3 regions of the Blautia faecicola genome follow, and region 2 is predicted to be linked to each of the others. Evidence: riboswitches for the same ligand, from Rfam matches in the RefSeq annotation. Region 2 holds a riboswitch; each other region holds the start of a gene.

Region 1 (4,173 bases), 250 kb from region 2:
TCGGATCTTAAAGCTTACCCTAAGCGCCCACAAAGTGTTGCTGCAAGGAGAACGCTTCCGCCGGGGACTGGTTTTTCAATGCTGTAGACCAATTCATGATATGTGATACGTCTAAAAAAGACGTAAGTCTTATTTCTATGACTCACGCCTTTCGTTTTTCAGATACACTTTTCCGACTGGATATCCGCTTACTTTTCTGGCTATCCCAATCACTTTACTATATCTGTATTTTTATTTTCTATTTCTTTTTACTGATTTTTCCCCAGATCAGACACAGTACCACCGTGATCGCAATATCCGGCAGTGTATTGCCTACCGGGATGTCTATTTTCATCAGGATCCGGTACAAGATAAAGCCGATCACCCACAGTACCATATTGGAAATCTGGATTTCTTTTTCGCTGTGGTCTTCTTCTAATAGGAAGAAATCCGCAATCTGGATCGCGATCATCGGAGCGAATACGGATCCGATCAGGTATAAGAAGTTTGTAATATTATCCATCGGATATACGATAGCTGCCAGGGCACCTACGACAGTAACCGCAATGGCGATATATTTTCCGTTCAGCTTATGGCTGAGGGTCTCACTGGAGATTCCTGCGGAATACGCGTCCAGGAAGGTCGTAGTAACGGTGGAGAAGATGATGATCAGCAGTCCCACGATACCAAGACCTGCTTTTACCATGATCTGGGCGATATCGCTCTCGCCGGTATAGATGGCTGCTCCCATACCGATCAGGTACATCCAGCAGCTGATCACACCGTAGACGATAGCGCTGACTGCGGTTGCCTTTACCGGCTGTTTTGCTTCTCTCGTATAATCACTGATCAGCGGAAGCCAGGATAACGGCATCGCCACTGCCAGTTCCACAGCAGCGCCAAAGGTCAGTCCATCAGCTGCCACGGTCTCTGCTGTATAATCTCCGAAGAAAATAACTTTACAGAGAATCAGGGTAAGGATGAATAATGCTGCCATGGCAACCGTATTCAGCTTTCCAAGGTTGGTGATACCGATCACGATCCATAAAACGATCAGCGCACCGATCACCAGACACCAGACCCAGTTGCCCACACCGGCGGCCTGATTGGCGGCCAGCGCACCGTCATAGATCATGATCGCGGTCCAGCCCACCAGCTGGATCACATTCAGAAGGGCAAAAAACAGGCTGCCTTTTTGTCCAAAACTGATCTTTACGGTTTCCATGGCACTTTTTCTTACTTTACCACCGATCACACCTGCAAGGAACAACAGGATGCATCCGATCAGATGTCCCACAAGAATCGCTGCCAATCCCTTTTTCATGCCCAGCGAAGCCAGGTACGTTCCGGTCAGGATCTCGGCGATCGATACCCCCGCTCCAAACCAGATCAGGCCGTTTTCAAATAAAGAAGTTCTTTTCTCACTCATGATCAGATGCCTCCTTTACATATTCTCCGGTAATGTCGAACCCGTGGTTCATCGGACCACTGCCCTTGCCGAGATCCAGCATAGCTGCCAGAGCACCGGAAATATAGGCCTTTGCGCGCTCTACAGACACATCCATAGGAAATCCCTTTGCCAGGTTGGAAGCGATCGCGCTGGAGAGCGTACAGCCGGTTCCATGAGTATTCGGGTTATCGATCCGTTTTCCGTAAAACCATTGGCAGGTTCCTTCATGATAAAGCAGGTCATTGGCATCATTCACCTTATGACCGCCTTTTAGCAGAACCGCACATCCGTACTGATCACCGATCACTTTAGCCGCCTCCATCATCTCCGCCTCAGAAGTGATGGTCATACCGGAAAGTACTTCTGCCTCCGGGATATTCGGTGTCAGGATCTGTGCCAGCGGAAACAGATATTCTTTTAAGGTGCTTACCGCGTCTTCACTGATCAGTCTGGCTCCGCTGGTAGCCACCATAACCGGATCAACCACGATATTTTTTGCATCATACTCTTTCAGTTTTTCTGCAATCTTTATGATCAGACCGGAGGACGAAACCATTCCGATCTTCACTGCATCCGGAAAGATATCTGTGAAAATATTGTCCAGTTCCTCTCCTAAAAATTCCTCAGTTGCCTCCATAATTGCTGTTACGCCGGTTGTATTCTGGGCTGTCAGAGCCGTGATGGCACTCATGGCATATACGCCATTGGCCATCATCGTCTTGATATCTGCCTGGATGCCGGCGCCTCCGCTGGAATCACTGCCAGCGATTGTTAATGCTGTTCTCATATTTTTTCTCCTTTGCATATGAATTCACCATTACTTTTTTATAGCGACGAAAGGTGGTGCCCCCAATCCGCCGCTTATATCAGCTCATAAAACATGCTTTGCATGTTTCATGAGCATTCGCGGTATTCGCCATAATTCCATGCAAGCATGGATTCTGGCTCATTACTCGCGTATCAAAATTGATTCACCGGATCAATTATTGATATGCAACGCAAGCCAAAACAGACACACCAAAAGGATGGTGTGCCTGTTTTTCTCTGTAAATCATCCCTACGTTGGCATTATCCAAATCAGGTTATGGGTCGAAACGCTGCCAGTCTCCTCTCAGCCTGCTTATGCAAGCTCCCCGTTTTCTATTCGGTTTTGAGGATTGCAAAATTGCACAGCAATAAAGCAATCCCGGTATAGCATTTCTTATCTGTAGATGATATCATCTCTTCCCGGACCATTGGAAATCATGGTGATCGGGAAACCAATCTTCTCTTCTACGAATTCGATGTATTTTCTGCAGTTTTCCGGCAGATCTTCGTATTTCTTGATACCGCGGATATCGCATTTCCATCCCGGCAGAGTTTCATACACCGGCTTTGCCTTTTCCAGCAGTGTGGTGGTCGGGAAGTCTGTAGTTACTTTGCCGTCGATGTCGTATCCTACACATACCGGAATCTCATCCAGATATCCCAGAACATCCAGTACGGTGAACGCTACATCGGTAGTTCCCTGCATACGGCATCCATATTTGGAAGCCACTGCATCGAACCATCCCATACGTCTCGGTCTTCCGGTTGTTGCACCGAACTCGCCGCCGTCTCCGCCTCTGCGTCTCAGCTCATCTGCCTCGTCTCCGAATATCTCGGATACGAATGCTCCTGCTCCTACTGCGCTGGAGTATGCTTTACATACGGTGATGATTTTCTTGATCTCATATGGCGGTACACCTGCTCCTACTGCACCGTATCCTGCCAGTGTGGAGGAAGAAGTTACCATTGGGTAAATACCGTGATCCGGGTCTTTTAAGGATCCCAGCTGACCCTCTAACAGGATCTCTTTTCCTTCTTTCAGTGCGTTCCACAGGAACAAAGATACGTCGCATACATATGGCTCCAGCATCTTCTTGTAGCTCATCAGCTCTTCAAAAATCTCTTCCGGTTTCAGAAGCGGTTTGTGATACAGATACTCCAGCATAACGTTCTTTTTCTCGCAGATGCCTGCTACTTTTTCTTTCAGCGCTTCCTCGTCAAACAACTCGCTGACCTGAAAACCGATCTTTGCAAATTTATCAGAATAAAAAGGAGCGATACCTGATTTTGTGGATCCGAAGGATTTGCCACCCAGACGTTCTTCTTCGTACTGATCAAACAGAATGTGATAAGACATTACCATCTGTGCACGGTCGGAAATCAGGATCTTCGGTGTCGGTACCCCTTTGGATACGATATCCTGGATCTCTTTAAAAACCAGTGGTACATTCAGTGCAACACCGTTTCCGATCACGCTTGTGGTATGATTATAAAATACACCTGACGGCAGAGTATGCAGTGCGAACTTGCCGTAATCATTTACGATGGTATGTCCGGCATTGGCTCCACCCTGGAAACGAACGATAATGTCCGCTTCTTTAGCCAGCATATCGGTAATCTTACCTTTTCCTTCATCTCCCCAGTTTGCTCCAACAACAGCTTTAATCATTTGGTTACCTCCTGACGGGTTATCATCATTTTCTTTACAAAAATGATTATACAACACTTTTCTTATTAGTAAAACTTATTATTACTTATAAATTAAAGTCAATTATAAATTTCCTTAATAAGTATACCATCTTTCTTATTTTCCCACCAGAACTTTTTCATATTTTCCGAAAATCTTTTTCGATTTTCCGTAAACCACATGGCTGAGCACATACTGACCGTCGTTGACAAAGATTTCAATCAGATGATCGTTCACCAGAATATCCAGC
Region 2 (4,173 bases):
TGGATAACCTGCGCCAGACTGACACCACTGTTGCCAAATACACTGGCAATATTGGCCAGTACACCCGGACGGTCTTCCACAAACATGCGAATGAAGAACTTACTGCTGATCTCGTTCATGTGCTTGATCGGAAGATTCTTATAACAGGTACATCCGATTCGTCCACAGCAATCATTCAAAATATTTCTTACAATATCAAAGACATCGCCCACAACTGCACTGGCTGTCGGCAGTTCTCCGGCACCACGGCCATAGAACATGGCATCCTGTACGGCATCCCCCTGTACAAAAACTGCGTTGTATGCATCATTAACAGACGCCAGTGGATGATTGACATCGATCAGCATCGGATGGACTCTCGCTTCGATACCTTCCGGTGTATTTCTTGCCACACCAAGGAGTTTGATCACGCAGCCCATCTCTTTGGCATACTGGATATCCGTCGCTGTGATCTTGGTGATTCCTTCCGTATATACGTCATCAAAGGTAACCCGTGAATTAAAAGCAGCGCTGGCAAGGATCGCAACCTTTCTTCCCGCATCCAGTCCTTCCACATCAGCGGTCGGATCACTTTCCGCATATCCCAGTTCCTGTGCCAGTTTCAGGGCATCGGCGAATTCCATGCCATTCTGGCTCATCTTAGTCAGGATAAAGTTGGTAGTTCCGTTCATGATACCCATCACTTCTGAGATATGATTTCCTGCAAGACACTGCTTGATCGGACGAATGATCGGGATACCACCGGCTACTGCCGCTTCGTGTAAGAAATCTTTCTTATTCTTTGCTGCGGTATCCAGCAGAATATGTCCGTCAGCTGCGATCAGATCTTTGTTGGCAGTTACCACATTTTTTCCTGCTTCCAGAGCTTCCAGAATATACGTTCTTGCCGGTTCCATGCCACCGATCAGCTCAATAACGATCTCGATCTCCGGATCCTCCACGATCTCTTTCCAGTTATCCGTAAGCAAGGACGGATCATCGATCTTTTTGGATGCTTTTTCAATATTACGAACCAGAATTTTCTTCAATTCCACTTTTGCACCCAATTTCGGGATCATTTCCTCTTCCTGCATTTTCAGCACTTTATAAACACCACCGCCTACGGTACCTAAACCAAGCAGGGCTGCTTTAATGACTCTGTCTGCCATATGTTTCTCCTTTTCCGCCCAAGAAAGTTTCCTGACTTTCTTTTCTCAGGGCAACATCACTTTTCGCCCATTTTACCACACTAAAGTGAACTTGTGAAGTGTGAAGTTCCGGATACACTGAAATTTCTCCGAATTCTCTCTTGCATTTTCACCTGTTCTGATACATAATAACATTAAGTGCATCGTTTCGATGTACCAGACAACCTTTATATTGCTGACGGGGAGCTGGTGAAAGCCGGCTGAGAGGAGACGTGATTCCGTTTCGACCCGAAAACCTGATTTGGATAATGCCAACGTAGGAAAGATATACCGGATAAAAGAGGTAGACATACACACACTGTTTCTTTTTTCCATCAGACAGATTACAGGATCCTTACTCAGGTAAGGGTCCTTTTTATTTCGCGCAGTATATCCGGCTGTCAAAAGCGATGCATTGGGGACACCACTTTGTACCGCTGTAAAAAAGACAAAATCTTATGATTTTGTTCAGCATCAGAAACCCGGAACCTGCTTTCTGATGCAGGCGTCAGCAACTACTCCTATAGATTCTCCGGACGTATGATTTTTGTTCTGCATGGATACGTCTGTGTTTTGCTGACGTCAAAAACAGATACTTTTTTATTATGTATGTGAAAAGAATGGAGGCAAAACAACATGAGAAATTACACCACTCAGATGGATGCGGCACGCAAGGGAATCATCACACCCGAAATCAGCCTTGTAGCCGAAAAGGAACATATGGATGTCAGTAAACTGATGACGCTTGTTGCAGAAGGTAAAGTAGCAATCTGCGCCAATAAAAATCACACCTGTTTAAGTGCGGAAGGTGTTGGAAGTATGCTCCGCACAAAAATCAATGTCAATCTCGGTGTTTCCCGTGACTGTAAAGACTATGATATCGAAATGAAAAAAGTAATGAGCGCTGTAGAACTCGGTGCCGAAGCCATCATGGATCTTTCCAGCCATGGAAATACCCAGCCTTTCCGCCGTAAACTGACCAGTGAATGTCCGGTTATGATCGGTACGGTCCCTGTCTATGACAGCGTTATTCATTATCAGCGTGATCTTGCAACTCTGACCGCAAAAGACTTTATAGATGTGATCCGGATGCATGCGGAAGACGGTGTGGACTTTGTCACTCTCCACTGCGGAATCACACGAAAAACCATCGAGCAGATCAAAAAGCACAAACGAAAAATGAATATCGTCAGCCGTGGAGGAAGTCTGGTTTTTGCCTGGATGAGCATGACCGGAGAGGAAAATCCATTCTATGAATATTATGATGAAATTCTTGATATCTGTGAGGAATATGATGTAACCATTTCTTTAGGTGATGCCTGCCGGCCGGGATGTCTGGCAGATGCAACCGATGTATGCCAGATTGAAGAACTGGTTCGTCTCGGAGAACTGACAAAACGTGCCTGGGATCACAATGTACAGGTTATGGTGGAAGGTCCCGGACATGTGCCTCTGGATCAGGTAGCTGCCAATATGAAAGTCCAGCAGAGCATCTGTATGGGAGCTCCTTTCTATGTACTCGGACCTCTTGTCACCGATATTGCTCCCGGATATGACCATATCACCGCGGCCATCGGTGGCGCCGTTGCTGCCATGAACGGTGCTGCATTCCTTTGTTATGTAACACCTGCAGAACACCTGGCTCTTCCAAATGTAGAAGATACCAAGCAGGGAATCATTGCCTCCAAAATCGCAGCTCATGCAGCTGATATTGCCAAAGGAATCCCCGGCGCCCGTGATATAGATGATAAAATGGCAGATGCACGTCGTGTGCTCGACTGGGATGCCCAGTATGCCTGTGCTTTAGATCCGGAAACTGCCAAATCCATCCGCGCCAGCAGAATGCCGGAAGATGACCACAGCGATACCTGCAGCATGTGCGGCAAATTCTGTGCTGTCAGAAGCATGAACAAAGCCCTCGCCGGAGAGTATATTGATATTTTGTAAAATTATCACTTTTTAAATGATCGTGTATTTTTCATTTAAAAGTAATTATGATGAAATTATAAAACGCCACGAAGCGCATTGGATCTGCTGAATATCACCAGATCTTCTTGCGTTTCGTGGCGTTTTGACACGTTTCTTTATTTACTTTTTACAAATGTAAGGATTTATTTGTAGTTTACGATCTGTCCGAATTCTTCTTTGAGGGAAGCGCCTCCAACCAGTCCGCCATCGATGTCTGCCTGAGCAAACAGGTCTGCTGCTGTTTTGGAGTTTACGGATCCACCGTACTGGATACGGATCTCTGCTGCTGTAGCATCATCGTATACTTCAGCGATACACTCACGGATCTTACCGCATACTTCCTGAGCCTGCTCAGTAGTAGCTGTTTTTCCGGTTCCGATAGCCCAGATTGGTTCGTAAGCGATAACGGCTTTCTTTGCCTGATCTGCTGTCAGACCCTGGAAGCCAATCTTAACCTGCTGACGGATGAAGTCCATGGTTACACCCTGCTCTCTCTGTTCCAGAGATTCACCACAGCACATGATAGGTGTCAGACCATGTTCAAATGCTTTGTGCATTTTTTTGTTGATGTCTTCATCTGTTTCTCCAAAGTATCCTCTTCTCTCGGAATGTCCCAGAACAACGTATTTTACGCCTGCATCTACCAGCATGTTCGGGGAGATTTCTCCGGTGTAAGCACCTTTTTCTTCGAAGTACATATTCTCAGCACCAACCTGGATGTTAGTTCCTTTTGCAGCTTCTACTACAGGAACGATGTCGATAGCAGGTACGCAGAATACTACGTCTACTTCGTCATTCTTTACCAGTGGTTTCAGAGTTTCAACCAGTTTAACAGCCTCACTTGGAGTCATGTTCATTTTCCAGTTACCGGCAATAATTTTTTTTCTAGCCATGTTACGTTTCCTCTTTTCTTGTATCCTTTCCAGGATCTGATTCTTATTTATCGTTTGCTGCTGCTACACCTGGCAGTTCTTTTCCTTCCAGGAATTCCAGGGAAGCTCCACCACCGGTAGAGATGTGAGTCATCTTGTCACCAAAT
Region 3 (4,173 bases), 1.1 Mb from region 2:
TCTTCCGGTGTTCTGGAACTGTGTGCGATGGCCTGTTTTACGTCAGCTGCCGTATATTTGTCATAATCATACGCATGCATGGCATCTACGACCTGATCCAGGATCTCAGACCCAATATCTTCCATACCCGGCATATATTTCATATGATCGATTCTGTTTTTCTTCTGATCTTCCAGAATCTCTTCGCTTAAGATACTTTCATTGATATGCTGATTTTCCATGGTCTAGTCCTCCAAAAATCCGGTCAGCGGTGATGATGCACTTGCTCCTCTTTCGATCTGTCTTCCCAGACCGGAAAGGTAGGCGCTTCGTCCTGCTTCGATTGCCTTTTTAAATGCCTCTGCCATAACCGGCACGTCTCCGGCTGTCGCGATTGCTGTATTCGCCATAACGGCAGCCGCTCCCATTTCCATAGCCTCACATGCCTGAGACGGGCGGCCGATTCCCGCATCAACGATGATCGGCAGATCCATCTCATCGATGAGGATCTGGATAAACTCCTTTGTCGCCAGACCTTTGTTTGATCCGATGGGTGCTCCCAGTGGCATGATGCAGGCTGCTCCGGCATCTTTCAGAGCCCTTGCCGCATTCAGGTCCGGATACATATAAGGCATAACTACAAATCCTTCCTTTGCAAGGATTTCTGTTGCTTTGATCGTCTCATAGTTATCCGGTAATAAATATTTGGAATCGTGTACAACTTCGATCTTTACAAAATCCCCACATCCCACTTCTCTTGATAATCTGGCGATCCGCACTGCCTCCTGGGCATTTCTTGCTCCGGATGTATTCGGAAGCAGGGTTACATTCTCCGGAATGTAATCCAAAATATTGGCAAGTCCCCCTTCGTTTGCACGGCGAAGTGCCAGTGTGATGATCTGTGCGTCTGCTTTTTCAATGCAGGCTTTCACAAGATCCAAAGAAAATTTTCCTGATCCTAAGATAAATCTTGATGTAAATTCATGTCCTCCAAGGCTCCATGTATCTTTTGTACTCATAGGTTTATTTCTCCTTCTTCGTAACTGTTCATTGTCTACTTAATATCTGCTGAATAGTTACCTGTATTCTTTATACTTCGTAATCGTTCACTGTTTTCACAATGTCTGCTGAATAGCTGCTATATTTCTTCTTCTCCAAGCAGCAAACGGGTGATCATATTGGCTTCATGGGCTGCGCAGATCGCAACCCGCGGCGCCATCAGTCCGTTGCCATAGGTCGGTTCCGTAACCTGATCCCCACAAAGATAGAAGTTTTTCATCAATCGCCGGGTACGAATTGTATTGCTGCTTCCATACCCGGCCATTCCGGATGCGGACACCAGTTTTTTCTCCGGAAAATGCTCCAGAATTCCATTTACAAGCATGGCTTTTGCCTCCGGATTGTCAAATGCTTCACATATAATTCCTGCATTCTCAAAAAGTGAAATCAGATTCTCTTCTGTCACTTTGATGCAATCCGTCTGAATATCGATATACGGATTAATCTTTTGAAGCAGAGACTTTAAAGCATCTGTTTTGTACATACCGATATGTTCTGTAAAATACTGCTGCCGGTTCAGATTCGTAATATCCACCACATCAAAATCAATAAGATGAAGATGGCCCACGCCGATACGTGCAAGTGCATATGCCACGTTGGATCCCAGACCTCCGAGACCTGCGATCGTCACCCGGCCTTCGGACAGTTTCTTTTGCTTTTCCGGTGAATGACGTTCTTCAAGTGCAGCCTGTATTTCCTCTTTAGTCAAAACCTTCGTTGTCTCCATTTTCAGCCTCCTCCTACAAATGTCACCACCTCCATGCAGTCTCCGTCTTCTAACATCCTGTCCGCATACTCGTTTTTGGGAAGGATCTCGCCATTCAGTTCTACTGCAATCCGCTTCATCTGGTATCCTGCACTTTCAAGATACACTTCTACAGAAGTTGCCTTCTCCAGTTCGATTTCTTTTCCGTTTACTTTGATCACCTGCATCTCACCTCCTTGAAGCAAAAAAGAGTCCACAAAGAAACGTACCCTCGGTGGTGCGCCCCTTCATGAACTCTCGCTCAATCTCATTCTTTTATACCCGGATTCGCGTAAAAAAGGAGATACCTAAGTATCTCCCGTTAAATCTGTCGTAATTCTTCTGTAGCTTCACAGTTACCGACTCTCTTACATAACGTTCCTACGTTGGCATTATCCAAATCAGGTATACGGGTCGAAATTTTCAACTTCCTCTCAGCCTATCACATAAGCTCCCCGGTTCTATTTATTTGACAGTTCAAGTATAATTATTTTTTTCTGTTCTGTCAAATATATTTTTTGTCTTTTTTAATTAATACATCGCTTCGCTTTTTATTTTACCCTGTCTGCGCTGCCACGTACAATAAGCTTCGCAGGTACGATCACTTTTAACCCTATCTCCCTGGAGGATGTGATGCGTTCACGAAGAAGGCAAACCGCCTCCTCACCCAATAATTCCATATGCAGGCGCACTGTAGTCAGCGGCGGAACCAGATAGTTGGCCACCGCTATATCATTATATCCCACAATACTCACATCCTCCGGAATCCGGAGTCCCTTTTCACTGACTGCCCGATAACAGCCCACTGCCAGAGAGTCGTTGTTTGCAAATATTGCTGTAGGTTTCTCCTTCCCTTCCAGGATTTCCCTGCACAGCACATAACCGTCCTCCGGCGTGAAGCTTCCCACCCGCACAAGTGCCGGAGAGAATTCACCGATTCGCTCCATATATTTTTTGTAAGTTACCATTCGTTCATCATGCACTTCCTCGCCATCCTTGTCGACTTCATAGCCGCCAATAAATGCTATCTTTTTATGTCCCAGTCCTGTCAGATAATCCATCACCGCTTCCACAGAACTGTCCAGATCATTGACTACGCAATCAAACTGATCTCCTTTTGGCATAGCATCCAGAAATACTGTGGGTTTTTTGAAGGCTTCTATCTGCCTTACCATACTCTTACTGAACGTTCCAAGACACAAAAGGCCATCGAGTCCTCCAAGATTCTTCAGTTCCTCCAGATTCTGGATCTGACAGCGTTCCATATTCTCTGCCTCTAGTTTTTTTTCTACCGCCAGACGGACTGTCAGATAATAAGTATCTCTCAGCTCCTCCTCTCTGGAATAGGAATAATAAACTCCAACCGTCAGGTGACGCTTCCTGCTTTTTCTTTCCTTTGCCTGATACTGAAGTTCCCTGGCAGTATCAAATATTTTCATTCTGGTCTCATCCTGCACATTCAACGTCTCATCATGGTTCAAAACTCTGGAGACTGTCGCTGCGGAAAAACCGGTACGCTCTGCGATATCTTTTATTGTAGCCATCTTAACTCCCTCTCTGCATGATACTTTTCAATATTTTTCGAATCGCATCAGCTATGTCAGTGCATTTCATGGTTTATCTTACCATATTGCCCCCAACCACGCAACGAATTGTTACGACGCTGTCTCCTCCGTGGCTGAATTCGCCAGAATAACCGCCGCCAGAATAATGATACATCCCAATATCATGCGCAATGTGATACTTTCATGAAGAATCATGACCGAGAACAAGGTTCCAAAGACAGACTCCATAGACAAAATAATCGCCGCCTTTGTCTCATCCACATACTTCTGGCATGCTGTCTGAAGAAGATAGCAGACCGTTGTGCTGATAATGCCGAGATAGAGAACACTCCACCATCCTTTTGCAGTAACCTGAAAATGCACCTGCCCGGAGGCAATCATGAATATCAATGATAAAATACCTGCCGTACACATCTGAATAAAGTTCAACACAGATGCCCTGTACTTTTTCACAAAGATGCTTGTCAGAAAAATCTGAAAAGCAAAGCCCACTGCACATATAAGGGTCAGTCCGTCACCCAGTCCCAGAGACAGATCTTTATCCAGGGACAGAAGTCCTACCCCTGCTATGGCCAGCACTGCTCCTATTATACCTCTGAATCCTACCTTTTTCCTGCAGATCAGGAAAGTAATAAAAGGAACAATCACCACATTTGTGGCTGTGAGGAACGCATTCTTTGACGGAGTCGTATATTGCAGTCCTATGATCTGAAGAGAAAACCCAATAAAAAGAGCTGCGCCCATAAAAACTCCTGCAGTTACTTCCTCTTTTTTTATTCCTTTAAGATTTCGGATACTTATCCCACCCATAAGCACGGAAGCCAA

Evidence for each region. A riboswitch is a leader RNA that binds a small molecule or an ion and turns the genes downstream of it on or off. The one in region 2 is predicted to bind thiamine pyrophosphate.
Region 1: linked by a shared signal. The riboswitch ahead of thiD (bifunctional hydroxymethylpyrimidine kinase/phosphomethylpyrimidine kinase) and the one ahead of thiC (phosphomethylpyrimidine synthase ThiC) in region 2 are both predicted to bind thiamine pyrophosphate.
Region 3: linked by a shared signal. The riboswitch ahead of thiS (sulfur carrier protein ThiS) and the one ahead of thiC (phosphomethylpyrimidine synthase ThiC) in region 2 are both predicted to bind thiamine pyrophosphate.

Annotation. Positions count from the first base shown of each region.
Region 1 is NZ_SDKC01000001.1:1,118,205-1,122,377, reverse strand. Features, by position in the region: gene cytX (putative hydroxymethylpyrimidine transporter CytX) at 239-1,408, opposite strand; gene thiD (bifunctional hydroxymethylpyrimidine kinase/phosphomethylpyrimidine kinase) at 1,401-2,216, opposite strand; TPP riboswitch at 2,467-2,575, opposite strand; gene ETP43_RS05045 (adenylosuccinate synthase) at 2,631-3,905, opposite strand; gene ETP43_RS05040 (glycoside hydrolase family 32 protein) at 4,041-4,173, opposite strand, start outside.
Region 2 is NZ_SDKC01000001.1:1,363,297-1,367,469, reverse strand. Features, by position in the region: gene ETP43_RS06120 (homoserine dehydrogenase) at 1-1,148, opposite strand, end outside; TPP riboswitch at 1,357-1,467, shown strand; gene thiC (phosphomethylpyrimidine synthase ThiC) at 1,803-3,113, shown strand; gene tpiA (triose-phosphate isomerase) at 3,278-4,027, opposite strand; gene ETP43_RS06105 (phosphoglycerate kinase) at 4,071-4,173, opposite strand, start outside.
Region 3 is NZ_SDKC01000001.1:232,484-236,656, reverse strand. Features, by position in the region: gene thiH (2-iminoacetate synthase ThiH) at 1-221, opposite strand, end outside; gene ETP43_RS00890 (thiazole synthase) at 225-998, opposite strand; gene thiF (sulfur carrier protein ThiS adenylyltransferase ThiF) at 1,118-1,765, opposite strand; gene thiS (sulfur carrier protein ThiS) at 1,768-1,971, opposite strand; TPP riboswitch at 2,144-2,251, opposite strand; gene ETP43_RS00875 (LacI family DNA-binding transcriptional regulator) at 2,335-3,327, opposite strand; gene ETP43_RS00870 (DMT family transporter) at 3,439-4,173, opposite strand, start outside.